Regions from separate parts of the Methylobacterium brachiatum genome, predicted to be linked through region 1. Evidence: riboswitches for the same ligand, from Rfam matches in the RefSeq annotation. Region 1 holds a riboswitch; the other holds the start of a gene.

Region 1 (7,042 bases):
CGGTTGCGGGCGGCGCGCTCGGCGGCGTCGCGGGCGCTGGTGCGCGGGCCGGTGCGGGCGCGCTCGCCATACGGCTGAAACTTACCGGCCGGGGGCTTGCGCCCCTTCGGGCCGCCGCGTGGGGGTGGTCGTGTCGTCATGATTCCGCCAGCACCCGTCTCCGCTTCGGACGGAACGTCCGGGCGCATCGGCCGCGGCGTCGCGGAGGACCCGGACCGATGGGGTCGCCCGGCTCTAGCATCGCGGGGGCGCAGCGGCAAAGGCGGTGGTGGCCGGCGCCACAACCGTCAGTACTTGAGACCGGTGTCGCACAGTACCGTGACGGCGACCGCGTCCGCCGGCAGGCGGCCCGAGGCGAGCAGGGATGCGGCGGCGCAGACATTGGCGGCCGCCGAGTAGCCGACATGCAGGCCCTCCCGCGTCGCCAGCAACCGGCGCCAGCGCGCGGCCTCGTCGTCGGACACCGCGAGGGCCAGATCCATGAGCCCGGGATCCCAATGCGGCGGCACGCTGCCGTAGCCCGTCCCCTGCAGGACATGGCGCGGCTTGGCGACGGGCTCGCCCGCCAATGGCCGGCAGCCCTCGGGCTCCACCGCCGCACAGAGGACATGTGGGTTGCGCGCCCGGAGCGCCGCCGCGACCCCGAGGAAGGTCGCACCCGTTCCCACCGACGCGACCCAGGCCTCGATCCGCCCGCCGCATTGCGCCCAGATCTCCGGGCCGGTCGTATCCCGGTGGATCGCGACGCCTTCCGGGGCGTGAAACTGGTCGACGTAGAAACCGCCGCGCTCCCGGGCGGCGTGCCGCGCCGCCTCGGCGGCGGCCGCGACATCGGCCCCGGTCACCTGTCCCGGCACCCCGTCGACCTGCGGGACCAGCACGACCTCCGCCCCGAGCGCCTCCAGCATCCGCGCCCGCTGCGGGCTGTTCCCGGCCGACAGGGTGACGACCAGCGGGTGACCCAGCGTGGCGCAGGCCACGGCCAGGCCGGTCCCCATATTGCCGCTCGACATCTCCACGACCGGGGCGGCCGGGGCGAGCCGCCCATCCGCCCGGGCGGCGCGCAGGATCGCGCGGGCCGCCCTGTCCTTGACGCTTCCGCCGGGCTGCATGAACTCGGCTTTCGCCAGGATGCGGCCCGGTCCGGGATGGACCCGGTCGAGGGCGATCAGGGGCGTGCGGCCAATAAGGTCGAGGGCGGACGCGGCGATGGTCGATGGCACGGACGCGGCCCCGGCGCGGGTGATCACGCCGCACAGCCTAGCAGCGGCTTCCGGGCCCCGACAGGGCCGGAACCGAGGACGCGCATTCGCGGCTACGGCCGCCCCTCGGCGAGAAGCCGCGCCTTGAGCCCGACCGGGTACAGATCCGGCCCGCCCGCGCGATCCAGTTCCTCCAGATCGCACCAGCGGGCGATGCAGGGCGTGCCGCAATCCTCGTGGAAGACCACCCGCTCCTGCGTATCCAGCGCGCTCGGCGGCAGGGCGACCGGGAACAGGAACAGCACCTCGTGCCCCGGACTGCCCTCGTGTGTGTACAGGTTCTCCATCACGAACGGGGCACCGAGAACCCGCACGGTGAGGCCGAGCTCTTCCCGGAACTCCCGCACGAGCGCCGCCTCCGCCGGCTCGCCGAACCCGACGCTGCCCCCGAGGGGGCGCACGCCCTTGAGGCGCCCGTCATCGGTATAGACCTCGGCGACGAGCAGCCGGCCTCCCCGCCAGGGCAGGCCGAGCGCCTTCACGCGGATCTCCGAAGGGGGGCGCCAGACATGCATGGGGTTCGGTATTCCGCGCCGCCGAGGGGCGCAACGGCCTGCACTGGCCTCCAGAGCGCCAAGCTGCGCGGCGCCGTGTCGGACTGTCCGGCCCAGCGCGGCGCAGATTTCATGGGGTGGCGCGTTTCGACATCCCGGCCGACGCGCAGCGTGCCCGCCGTCGAAACTGGGATCGTCCCTGCGGCTCAGGCCAGGTTATCCGCGCCGCCGAGGACGAATCTCACCCGATCGCGTATGCGCGCTTGACGATCGGTTCGGGCCGATCGGCCGGATCCTGGACCCGCGGCGCGGCCGCGAGTTCGCTCTGGATCTCGGCCTGGTGCTTGCGCGCGTTGGCGATCTCGAAGCGGGTCTGCAGCTCCATCAGCGTTTCCATGCTGCACCCGAACACCGTCTCGATGCGCAGGGCCAGATCCGCCGTGAGTGCCGTCTTCTCGTTGAGGAAGTCGGACAGCGCCTGACGGGTCACGCCGAGCAAGCTGGCCGCGGCCATGACGGTCAGGTTGCGCGCCTCCAAAATATTGCGCCGCACGAACCCGCCGGGATGACCAGGATTTTCCAGTTGATACGTGATACTCATCGCGCCCCCCTTGTCTACGTCAGCTCTAGACCATCGGTTTATAGAGATGTCTCGTACGTCCCGTGAGACGATCTTATTACCTCCCCCTTTCATCAGCTTGGCCGATATACGCGGCAGATCACCAGTGGTTCCACCGACAACGACCCTATGTAACCTGTGATGATGCTCAATATCGAGCAAATCATCGAGAAATTTTTCTCGTAAGTGTTTCATTTTCTGCAATACATGGGGTGAATGACTGATAATATTACCCATCGATACAAAGCCGAGTTGCAAAAAGACTTGCAATTACGTCCGCGCCCGGCGAGCCCGCCAATGCCCCTGACGTGCAGCCGGTCGTCCAGGCCGGTGCGGAAGGGACCCGCCCACAACCGAAGATACCCAGACGCTTGACGTCCCAGCGGCACACGGCCAAGCTGATCACCGACGGTTCCCCTCGGGGATCAAAAGGGAACGCGGTGAGGGGCCTGCCCCGATGCCGCGGCTGTCCCCGCAACTGTAAGCGGTGAGCCCTTCACCACCACGTCACTGGGTTTCGGCCCGGGAAGACGGTGCGAGGGCGGCGACCCGCGAGCCAGGAGACCTGCCGTCAGCCGTGGTCACACGCGAAACGCGCCGGGCGGGGTGTCCTGGCGGGTGTCGAGACGCCCGTGCGTGAGCACGGATGGCGAGGCCTCGTTCGCGGTGACGTGCCACAGCAAGCGCGCCCGCGTCCCGGTTCCCGATGCCCTCCCTTGTCGTGCCGATCCCGGCCGCGTCTCCGCGCGGCCCGATCCTCCGCCCGAGCCCTTGCGCTCGACGCGCGCGAGGCCCGGCCACCACGGATAGCAATGTTATAACATTGCTTATAGGACATCCGGGCCGGCGGCCGCCGCGCACGGATTCACGCACGCTATGTCCCGACCGAAAAATCCTCTCCGCAGCCGGCGCGCGCCGCTCTGCGGAGCCCTCCTCACCCTCCTGGCGAGCCCGGCCGCGTCCCAGGAGAGCGTCGCCCTCGACCAGCTCTCCGTCGAGGGGGAGGGCGGGGTCAGCCTGACCCGGGCCGCCCCGACCGGGCTGAACCTGGGCACCCCCGACCGGACCGCGAGCCGGCTCGGCCTGACGCCGCTGGAGACGCCCGCGAGCGTCGACATCGTGTCCGGCGAGACCGCGCGGCTGCGCGGCCAGGATACGATCGCCGAGGCGGTGACCCAGGACGCCACCGGCATCACCACGATCGCGGCGCCGGGCAACGGCAACGGCGCGTTCACGTCCCGCGGTTTCGCGGGGCCGAACTCGATTCAGCAGCTCTACGACGGCACCCGCTTCTATGTCGGCGCCAACACGGTGACGTTCCCGTTCGACACCTGGAACGTCGAGCGCATCGAGGTGCTGCGCGGGCCGTCCTCGGTGCTCTACGGCGACGGCGCCATCGGCGGGGTCATCAACGTCGTGCCCAAGAAGCCGGTCTTCGTGCCGATCAACACGGCCCGCGCGGTGATCGGCACCGACGGCGTCGCGCGGCTCGCACTGGATTCGGGCGGGGCGCTCGGCCGGGAGGAATTCGGCGAGACCTTCGCGTATCGCCTGAACGTCAGCGGTAACCGCGCCGACGGCTGGATCCGGCCGGAGGGCGATTTCCGCAACCTCGCGGTCTCGGCCGCCCTGCTGTTCCAGCCGAGCCCGGACCTCGCCTTCACGGTGAGCCACGATCTCGGCTACCAGGAGCCGGCGCGCTACTGGGGCACGCCCCTGGTCGAAGGCAGAATCCCGGACCTGATCCGGTTCAACAACTACAACGTCCGCGACGCGAAGATCACCTGGGCGGATAACTGGACCCAGTTCAAGACCGAGTGGACGCCCTCGGCCGACATCACCGTGCGCAACACCGCCTATCGGCTCACCAGCCGGCGGCACTGGCTCGATGTCGAGCAGTACATCTACAACCGCGGGACGGGACGGGTCGATCGCGGCGATTACCTCGAGATCTATCACAGCCAGGAACAGGTCGGGAATCGCCTCGACGCCAGCGTCAAGGGCAGCCTGTTCGGCCTGCCGAACGCGTTCGCGGTCGGGTTCGACGTGAACCACATCGATTTCCGCCACACGAACAATTTCTATTTCGACCAGACCACCAGCGTGCCGCTGACCGGCTACGATCCGGGCTTCTTCCCGCAGAACGGGCGGGCGCGGCCGGCCTACGCCACGCAGACCAGCCAGGCCTCGGTCTTCGCCGAGGACCGGGTGATCCTGTCGGACAAGCTCTCGTTCCTCACCGGCATGCGCCTCGACGTGCCGACGCTCCAGCGCGAGGACCTGCAGACCGGATCGCAGTTCGAGAAGACCTACCGCGCGCTCGGTTACCGGTTCGGCCTGGTCTACAACCCGACGCCGGACAGCGCGCTCTACGCGCAGTACAGCTTCGCCACCGACCCGGTGAACAGCCTCATCACGCTCAATCAGTCGCTGGCCGGGTTCCAGCTCGCCACCGGCACGCAGGTCGAGATCGGCGCCAAGGGGCTCGCCTTCGACGGCGCCCTCGAATGGACGGTGGCCGGCTACCGGATCGTCAAGGACAACCTGATCTCGGCCGTGCCGGGCCAGCCGACCCTGTCGACCCAGGTCGGGAGCCAATCCTCGCAAGGCTTCGAGCTGGCGCTGGGCTGGCACTTCGCCCCGGGCTGGCGGCTCGACGGCAACCTCGCGCTGCTGCACGCGCAATACGACGCCTTCGACCAGAGCGTGAACGGCGCCACCGTCTCGTATGCCGGCAACCAGCCGATCGACGTACCCGAGCGGGTCGCCAATCTCTGGCTCACCTGGGACGTCTCCCGGGACTGGACCGCCCGGGTCGGGCTCCAGAACGTCGGCCAGGTCTACAGCGACTTCTCCAACACGGCCCGGCGCCCGGCCTACAACCTGGTCAACCTCGTCCTCGACCATCAGGTGACGGTGGATTCGCGCCTGAGCCTGCGGGTCTACAACCTGTTCGACAAGGTCTACGCGATCAGCGGCAACGCCGTGAACGGCGTCGGCACCAACTGGCTGCTGGGCCGGCCGCGCTCGGTGGAGCTCGCCTACACGGTGACCTGGTGAGGCGCTGGGCCGGTAAGGCGGCCCGCCGCTGGCTGCTCCTGTTCCACCGCTGGGCCGGGATCGCCACGGCCCTGTTCTTCGTCCTGTGGATCGGCTCCGGGCTTGTGATGCTCTACGTGCCGTTCCCGGCGCTCACGCCGCCTGAACGCCTCGCGCGCCTGGCGCCGGTCGCCTGGGACCAGGTCGCGGTCGCGCCGGATGCGGCGCTCGCGACCGGCGGCGTCGCAGGCGTGCCGGCCGCGTTTTCCCTGAAGATGCGCGGCGTTGAGCCGGTCTACCGGATCACCGGCCGCGACGGGTCGCGGGCGACGGTCTCGGGCCGGACTGGCACGCGGCTCGGCCCGGTCGACGCGGAGGCGGCCCTGCGGCTCGCCGCCGGGGACCGGCCGGGCGCCCGCGTCGAGCCGGTGGAGCGGGACCAGTGGACCGTCACCGCCCGCTACGACCCGCTCCGGCCGTTCCACAAGGTCGCCCTCGGCGATCCCGCAGGGACCGAGCTCTACGTCTCGCAGGTCACCGGCGAGATCGCCCTCGACACGACCCGGTTCGAGCGCGCCTGGAACTGGCTCGGCTCGGTGCCGCACTGGATCTACCTGACGCCTTTGCGGGCCCGGGCGGAGCTGTGGCGCACGGTCCTGCTCTGGCTCTCGGGGCTCGCCGCCCTCGGGGCGCTCAGCGGCCTCGCCATCGGGATCTGGCGCCTGCGCCTGCGCCGTCGCTACGCCAGGGGCGCCGTGACGCCCTATCGCAGGCTGGCGCGCTGGCACCACCTGTTCGGCCTCGCGGGCGGGCTGGGGCTCGGGACGTTCATCGTGAGCGGCTGGATCTCCATGAACCCGAACCGCTGGTTCACGTCGAGCGCCCCGCAGCCTGAGCTGAGGGCCGCCTATGCCGGGACGCCCGGCGCCATCGGCGTCGATGCCGGTCGGCTGCCCGATCTCGCCGGACCGGACGCCCGGGCCGTGCGGTTCACCGCCCTCGGCGGCCGCTGGTGGCTGGTCGCCGAGGCGCCGGACGGCCTGCGCACCGTCGCCTCGGACGGTGGCACCGGCCCTGACGTGGCCACCCTGGCGGAAGCCGCCATCGCGGCGATCCCCGCGGGACACCTCCGCGCGGCCCGGCAGCTCGAAGCCTACGATTCCTACTGGTACCCGCACGGGGTGGACCCGCGGCCCCTGCCGGTCCTGCGCCTGCGCTTCGACGACCCGGCCGCCACCTGGCTCCACATCGACCCGCGCGACGGCACGATCCTCCAGCGCCTCGACCGGTCGGGCCGCATCAACCGCTGGCTGTTCGACGCCCTCCACCGCCTCGACCTGCCGATCCTGACCGGCCGCCCCGCTCTGCACGACGCCGCGCAATGGCTCCTGAACCTGCTCGCCGCCGGGATCGCGCTCACCGGCCTCGTCGCGGGCTGGAGAAGGGTGGGCCGGAGTTTCTCGACGCGGGCTCGGTGAGCGGAGGCGCGCGACAGCGTTCTCACGCGTGGGGCGAAGCCGCGCCGTCCCCCGCGAGCCCCGACGGATCCCGCTCCTCCGGCGTGAGCGGGGGCGCCACGGACGTCCCCGTCCGCGCAGAGATCAGCGCCGCCTCGATGCAGGCCATCA
Region 2 (7,042 bases), on a different contig from region 1:
GCTTCCTGCCAAGCCCCTGCATCGTCGCGAGACCACGACCGAATTTCGGGAGCGTTCGGTTCGACGAGCAAGATGTGCGCGAGGCTGACCACGGCCTTGTATTCCGCCAGCTTGGCGAAGGCATCGAAGTCGCGGGTCGTCGGCGACAAGACTTCCGCCACGAGGCGCGGCTCGGCCGCGATCAGGGCGTTGGGATCGCGTATACCGCAATCGACGCCGACATCCGGCCGTCGGATCTGGCCCGGCAAGGTCTCGACGCTGCCATCGCCGGTGAAGGGCCGGCAGCCGCTGCCCCGTAGGTTCGTACGCAGCAGGGCGAGCAGGTTCACCACGATATCGTCGTGAATGTTGCGCGCACCTGCCATCATCCGGACGGGCACGCCACCGACGAGCTCGTAGCGCTCGGCCTGGGTCTCGGCCCAGGTGAGGAACGCGTCAACCGACATCGGTTCTGGCTTGCGATCCAGCATGGTTCGAGGCGCTCCCTCGGCCCCAACACGCGTCACTCTTGGAGACTAGCACACGATGCGCAAAGTCCGGGATCGATTGTCTGCGACCACGATACGATAGCAAGATAGGCCGTTATCCCGCGAGCGCCGCGGCGACGGCGCCCTGGTCGAACCCCTTCAGGCCGATCACCACGAGGCGCCCGTCACGGCTCTCGCCCGCCCGCCAGGGACGGTCGAAATGGTGGACGACGCGCCGGCCGACCCCCTGCACCACGAGGCGCATGGCCTTGCCCTCGACCTCGGCGAACCCCTTGATGCGCAGGACGCCCGGAGCTTCGGCGGCCTTCTCCACCCGGGCCGCGAGGTCGCCGGCGGTGATGGCCGGGCGGACCGGTAGGGCCACGGTCTCGAAATCGTCGTGGTCGTGATCCTCGCCGTCGCCGTGATGCGAGGGGCGGGCATCGAGGTCGTCCTCGGCGGCCGCGCCGAGCCCGAGCAGCACCAGCGGGTCGATCGCGCCGTTGGCGGTCTCGACCACCTTCACGGCCCGGGGCAGATGCCCCTCGACCTCGGCGCGCACCCGCGCCCGGGTCTCGGCATCGAGCAAGTCGGACTTGTTGAGAACGACGAGGTCGGCGCAGAGGAGCTGGTCCTCGAACACCTCCTCCAGCGGGTTGTCGTGATCGACCGCCGTGTCGGCGGCGCGCTGGGCGGCCAGCGCCGCGGGATCCTCCGCGAAGGCACCGGCGGCCACGGCCGGACCGTCCACCACGGCCACGACCCCGTCGACGGTGACCCGCGAGCGGATCGCCGGCCACTGGAAGGCCTGGACCAGGGGTTTCGGCAGGGCGAGGCCGGAGGTCTCGATCAGGATGTGCTCCGGCGGCTCCGCGCGGCCGAGCAGGGTCTCGAGCGCCGGCACGAAATCGTCGGCCACGGTGCAGCAGATGCAGCCATTCGGCAGCTCGACGATGGAGTCCTCGGTGCAGCCCTCGACCCCGCAGGCGGCCAGGAACGACTTGTCGAAGCCGACATCGCCGAATTCGTTGACCAGGATCGCCAGGCGGCGGCCCTTGGCGTTCTCGACGACGTGGCGGACCAGGGTGGTCTTTCCGGCCCCGAGGAAGCCGGTGACGATGGTGCAGGGGATCTTGGTGACGATGGTCATTCCGCAGCCTCCAGGGTGCCGGCCGGAAGCGGGCGGGGATCGGGGAAGGGCGGGATCCGGGCGATCACGCCGGTCTTGAAGGCGGCGGGCCGCTCCCGCCACGGTACGATGCCGTCCTGCGTCGCCGCGTAGGACGCGAGGCCGCCGAGGATAATGGCGGCGGACTCGATCGGATCCATGTCGCCGTAGACGTAGGTCCAGCGGTTCGCGGAGGCGACCGCCACCGAGCAGGGCCGTTTGCAGACCGAGAGGCACTCGACCCCCTCGATCCGTAGGTCCGGCGCGGCGTTGCCCGCGCGCAGGGCGTCGAGCAGGCGCGCCCCGGCCCGCGGGCCGTCCGGGTCGTCGCCCGGGCGGCGGCAGGTGGTGCAGACGTAGAGGACGGTCTCAGGCATGGGCCGTCCCGCGCGCCGGGCCCCGGGCGAAGGCCTGCCACGCCCAGCCGAAGCCGAGACCGATCAGCAGCCAGAACACGAAGCTGATCGCCAGCGAGCGGGCCGCGAACTGTGCCGCCAGCGCCGCCGGAAGCTCGGAGGCGGCCTCGGGGGCCTGCGGTGCGCCGGCCACGTGTGGGGCGATGATCAGAACGAGCCCGCCCAGGATCGCGATCAGCGAGCGCCGGATCGCGATCAGGTACAGGCCCATGCCGGTGGCGGCGGCGGTCATCACCCACCAGGCTTGGCGGGTGGCGAGCGGTGCCGCCTCGCTGCCGGGCAGTTCGGGCGGCAGGCCGAGGCCCGGGGCCAGGGCGACGCTGGCGAAGCCCGCGATCGCGAAGGCGACGCCGACCTGGCGGGTCGGCTCCCGCCCGCAGGCGAGGATCGCCGCACCGAGCAGCAGCGCATAGCCCACCGCGCCCACGAGGGTCGCCAGGGCCGTGAACGCCATGCGCGGCAGGCCCTCGCCGGGCTGCCATTCGGGCGCAGCATCCGGCGCGGCATGATCGTGCCCGGCATGCGCCAGGACGATCGGCAGGCCGCGCTCGGCCTGATGCGTCTGTTGATGTTCGTAACGCTCGGCCGCCACGATCAGCGGCGAGGTCAGCGTCAGCTCGAGGCCCGTCACGACGACGGCCGCGAGGAAGCCGGCGGCCAGAGCCGCCGACAGAAGCCGGATGATCATCCCTGGGGCAGGGGCGTCAGTGGCAGGGGAAGTTTTGGGTGTGCCGGAAATCGTGCGCCGCGTTGTGCAGCGCGATCGCCGGCGAGAAGCCCGCCATGAACAGCAGGCCGAGTCCGAGGAAAGCCGCGATCGCGACGGCGACCGGGCGCTCGGCAGCGCGGGTGCCGGTGGCGACGGGTGCGAGGGTCGAGGTGGTCATCAGCGTGTCTCCAGCCGCCCCACCGGCGGCATTGCGGGATCTCAGCGTGACGGCAGGTCTCCTGGCTCGCGGCTCGGCGCGCCTGCCGCCTTCCCGGATCGCTCCGGTGGCCTACTGGCAGACGCTCGCCGCTCACAGTTGCGGGGGCAGCCGCGGATTCGGAACTCGCGCTCCTCACCGCATTCCCTTTTCACCCCGTTGCCGGGGCACCGTCACGGGATCGTTGTAGACGCATGACAGCTCTCGCACAACGGAGGCGCGGCGGAATCATCTCCGACTCTTCGGGTATGACGTGGTTCAGTGGTGTGGTCGGTTGCTGTGAAGCTTTTGCCGCGTCCGGGCGACGATCTTCGCGGTGAAACCGTCCCGCCCCGACTTGCCGAACATGATCAGCCCCGATCATCCGGACTGCCGGCGGACGACTCCCGCAGCGGCCGCGCAGGCCGCCGATTCCCGAGCATGTTGAGTGTGATACCGATGCGAACCTTGTGGCTGGCCCTCGCCCTCGCGGCGACGGCGTCCTTGCCCGCCCGGGCGGATGACAGCAGCGCCGCGCTCGCCGCGGGCGGTCTGGTCCTCGAGAAGACCGACAAGATCGCGCTCGCCTCCGAGGAACTGTACCTGTCCGAGAAGGCCGTGCGGATCGACTACCGGTTCCGCAACCTCACCGACGCCGATATCGAGACCACCATCGCGTTTCCGATGCCCGACGTCACCGGGGATCGCGAGATGCTGACCGCGATTCCCGATCCGGCCCACGACAACTTCCTCAAGTTCGCCACCGAGGTCGATGGACGGCCGGTCGAATCGCAAGTCGAGCAGCGCGCCTTCCTGATCCGGAACGGTGCGCCGCCCGTCGAGATCACGGATCGCCTCAAGGGCCTGGGCATTCCCCTGATGCCGACCGTCGAGGCGACGGAAGAGGCCCTGCGCCGTCTGGGCGAGCGCCGGCGCCTCGCCCTGGCCGCCGACGGCATCCTGGAGCGGCAGGTGCACAAGGATGGCACGATCGCGGATGTCCCGCTCTGGACGCTGAAATCGAAGTTCTGGCGCCGGCAGGTCTTCCCGGCCGGCCGGGAGATCACGGTCCGCCAGAGCTACGTGCCGAGCCTGGGCAGCCTGCCCAGCCTGTCCTACGGCGCTCCGAACGTGGACCCGGCGCAGAAGGCGCAATACGCCACCCGCTACTGCACGGAGCCCGCGTTCGAGAAGGCGGCCCAGGCTTTGTACCGCCGGGCGAGCGCGGATGGCAGCCGGTCGTTCCAGGCCTATGAGCAGTACCTCTCCTACGTCATCACGTCCGGGGGGAACTGGGCGGGACCGATCGGCACGTTCAAGCTGGTCGTGGACAAGGGCGACCCAGCGACCCTCATCGCGTTCTGCGGCACCAACGTGAAGAAGACCGGGCCGACCACGTTCGAGATGGTCGTGAAGGATTACGTCCCCCAGCGCGACATCGACATCCTCCTCCTGAAGTCCGGGACGAACGGCTGAGCCGGCGACCGGGCGCGATGGCTTCAGCGGGCGGGCTTGACGGGCCGGTGTCGATGCGGGCACCGCCGGTCGCGCCGTCCGGCTGCGCCCCGGCGCGACCGGCCCAGATCCGCCCCGGAGACATGATGGCCCCGGCAGACGACTCGAATCCCGCCCTCGTCGACCTCGCCGATGGCCGCACGCCGCAAGCGGTCGCGAATACGACCTGGCTGGAGATCGATCTCGGCGGCCGTTTCCCGATCCATTCCATCGTCGTGGTGTGGAATGGGGTGGATCCGGCACCCGCCGCGGATGTCGCGATCCTCGTGCTGCAGGACGGCGCGTCCTGGTCGGAGCCCGGCCTTGCGTCCCGGCAGAGCGAGGCGGGCTCCAGCACCGCATTCATCGAGGCCGATGAGCGCGCCTGGACGCGGTCCGTGCGCATCGCGGTGCCGAATCCCGACCGGGTGGCCGCCGTGCAGGTCCGCGCCGAGGAGGCCGCGATCGACCTGATCGCGCTGCGTGCGATGCTCGACCTCGACGTGACGCTCCTCAACGAGAAGCCGGGCGCCAACCGCTACCTCGCCTACAGCCTGGAGAGCGGACCGGATCGGGCGAGCCGCACCCTCGTCGGCCTGTCGCTGTTCGAGAACGGCGCGTTCGGCAATTGCCTGGTCCAGTACATCATCGCGCTCTCGGTCGCGAAGGCGTTGAACCTCAAATACGTCAAGGTCCCGAAGGTCGACCGCAGCAAGGTGATCTTCCTGACCGAGCGGCTCACCCGCGACGGCATCACCTTTATCCCGCCGGATGAGGCGCTGCCGGCGGACGGCTACTTCCTGTCCGGCCTGTATTTCGACCCGACGCAGTTCCAGCGTCTGGTGGGGCTCGAGACGCCGCCGGATTCGCGGGCGATCATCCAGGAGATCATCCGCCCGCTGTTCAACGGGCTGCCGGCGACGTTCCCCCCCAAGCCCGACGACCAGCTCCTGATCCATATCCGCTCGGGCGACATCTTCAGCACCTGGGTCGATCCGCACTACCCGCAGCCGCCCTTCGCCTTCTACCGCATGGTCATCGACCGGCTGCGCGGCGAGGGGCGGATCCGCTCGGTCAAGCTGGTCTTCGAGAACCGGCTGAACCCGGTGATCGCCGAGGTGGAAGCCTACGCGAAAGGCCTGGGCCTGCCGGTGGAGACGCAGAGCGAGTCGCTCGTGGCCGATGTCGCGGCGCTGGTGAACGGTCGCTACCTCGTCTTCGGCCTGGGCACTTTCGGTCCGGCGATCTGCCACCTGTCGGAGCGGGTCGAGCAGGTGTTCTACTTCGCGTCCAATTGGCCGCAGGCGTTCCAGGGCATCGAGACCATCCGCAAGCTGGTCGAGGTCCGGGACATCGCGGGACGCTACATGAAGGTCGGCGAGTGGCAGAACACCGACGCCCAGCGCCGGATGATGATCGACTATCCGGCCGAGGCGCTCGCGTTCGACGACGCGGCGTGACCGTCAGGGCGCGTCCTTGAGCCGTTCCGCCGGTGCCCCGGCCGGAGGCGCCGAGCCGCCATCGCGGGCCTTGAGGGCGTCCTGGTAGAGCCGCCGGACATCGCGCTTGAACGCGGCCCGGGAATCGTCGCGCGAATAGAACATGTGCCCCCCGGGATAGACCGCGAGGCTGAGACGCCCGGCGCCGTAGGCCGGGACCTGCGCCAGCAGCAGCTTCGAGGCGTAATACGGCGTCACGAGATCGGTGAAGCCGTGGGCGACGAGGACGCGCAGCTGGCCGTCGAGAGCCAGGACGCCCTTGAGGTTCGAGAGCACTTCCGGCGCCTGCCGGCCCGAGCCCCAGCTCCAGCCGCGATTCACCGCGTTGCTCAGAAGCTCGTAGCGCAGGTTCGGCATGGGCCATTTCAGCGTGCGCGCGTAGAGGTCGAGCATGGCGCTGGTCAGCGGCGCCTGGAGCGCGGTGAGCTGCGGATCCTCGAAGCTCGGCTGCGCGGCATCCGGGTTCGGGTCCCAGCCGGTGATGCCGGTGTCGTAGGCGCTGGTGACGCGGCCCTCCGTCCGGTCGATCTCGCGCTGGATGCTGCGGGTGGAGAGACGCGCGGCCTGGGCGCGGACGAAGGCCGGGTCGAAGCCGGTGAGCGGCGCGACCTTGTCGGTCATCCGGGCGACCGCGGCGGTGTCGCTCGGGCCCTTGAGCAGGTCGGTCAGATACGGCCCCGCCGCGTAGGCCTCGGCGTCGCTCAGCAGCGCCGGATTCGGCATGGTGCCGGCCCGTTCCAGGGCGCCGGCCGCCAGGGAGGGCAGCTTCAGCACGTAGCCCCACGGATTCGCCCGCGGGGTCTCCAGCCAGCCGAAATCGAGCACCGGCGAGAGCAGCACCATCCCGGACAGGCCGATCCCGATCTCCTCCTGCAGCTTCTCGGTGACCAGCGGGCCGCGGAAGCCGCCGTAGCTCTCGCCGACATAGAATTTCGGGCTCGCCATCCGGTCGTTGACCCGCAGGTAGCGGGCGATGACGGCGGCCAGCGTCGCGGCGTCGCTGTCGATGCTCCAGTAGGTCTTGCCGTTGCCGTCGCTGGCCCGGCTGTAGCCGGTGCCGACGGGATCGATGAACACGAGGTCGGTGAAGTCG

The links. A riboswitch is a leader RNA that binds a small molecule or an ion and turns the genes downstream of it on or off. The one in region 1 is predicted to bind cobalamin.
Region 2: another riboswitch for cobalamin. It lies ahead of BMZ47_RS07480 (CbtB domain-containing protein); the one in region 1 lies ahead of BMZ47_RS21710 (TonB-dependent receptor).

Annotation. Positions count from the first base shown of each region.
Region 1 is NZ_FOQW01000018.1:7,846-14,887, forward strand. Features, by position in the region: gene BMZ47_RS21690 (RluA family pseudouridine synthase) at 1-140, opposite strand, end outside; gene BMZ47_RS21695 (PLP-dependent cysteine synthase family protein) at 288-1,250, opposite strand; gene BMZ47_RS21700 (NUDIX hydrolase) at 1,316-1,777, opposite strand; gene BMZ47_RS29275 (HigA family addiction module antitoxin) at 1,998-2,645, opposite strand; cobalamin riboswitch at 2,768-2,962, shown strand; gene BMZ47_RS21710 (TonB-dependent receptor) at 3,252-5,435, shown strand; gene BMZ47_RS21715 (peptidase) at 5,432-6,892, shown strand; gene BMZ47_RS21720 (oxidoreductase) at 6,915-7,042, opposite strand, start outside.
Region 2 is NZ_FOQW01000005.1:271,088-278,129, reverse strand. Features, by position in the region: gene BMZ47_RS07500 (Uma2 family endonuclease) at 1-470, opposite strand, end outside; gene cobW (cobalamin biosynthesis protein CobW) at 583-1,617, opposite strand; gene BMZ47_RS07490 (DUF1636 family protein) at 1,614-2,012, opposite strand; gene BMZ47_RS07485 (CbtA family protein) at 2,005-2,739, opposite strand; gene BMZ47_RS07480 (CbtB domain-containing protein) at 2,756-2,938, opposite strand; cobalamin riboswitch at 2,973-3,167, opposite strand; gene BMZ47_RS07475 (DUF4424 domain-containing protein) at 3,416-4,432, shown strand; gene BMZ47_RS07470 (discoidin/SUN/FTP domain-containing protein) at 4,558-5,910, shown strand; gene BMZ47_RS07465 (S10 family peptidase) at 5,914-7,042, opposite strand, start outside.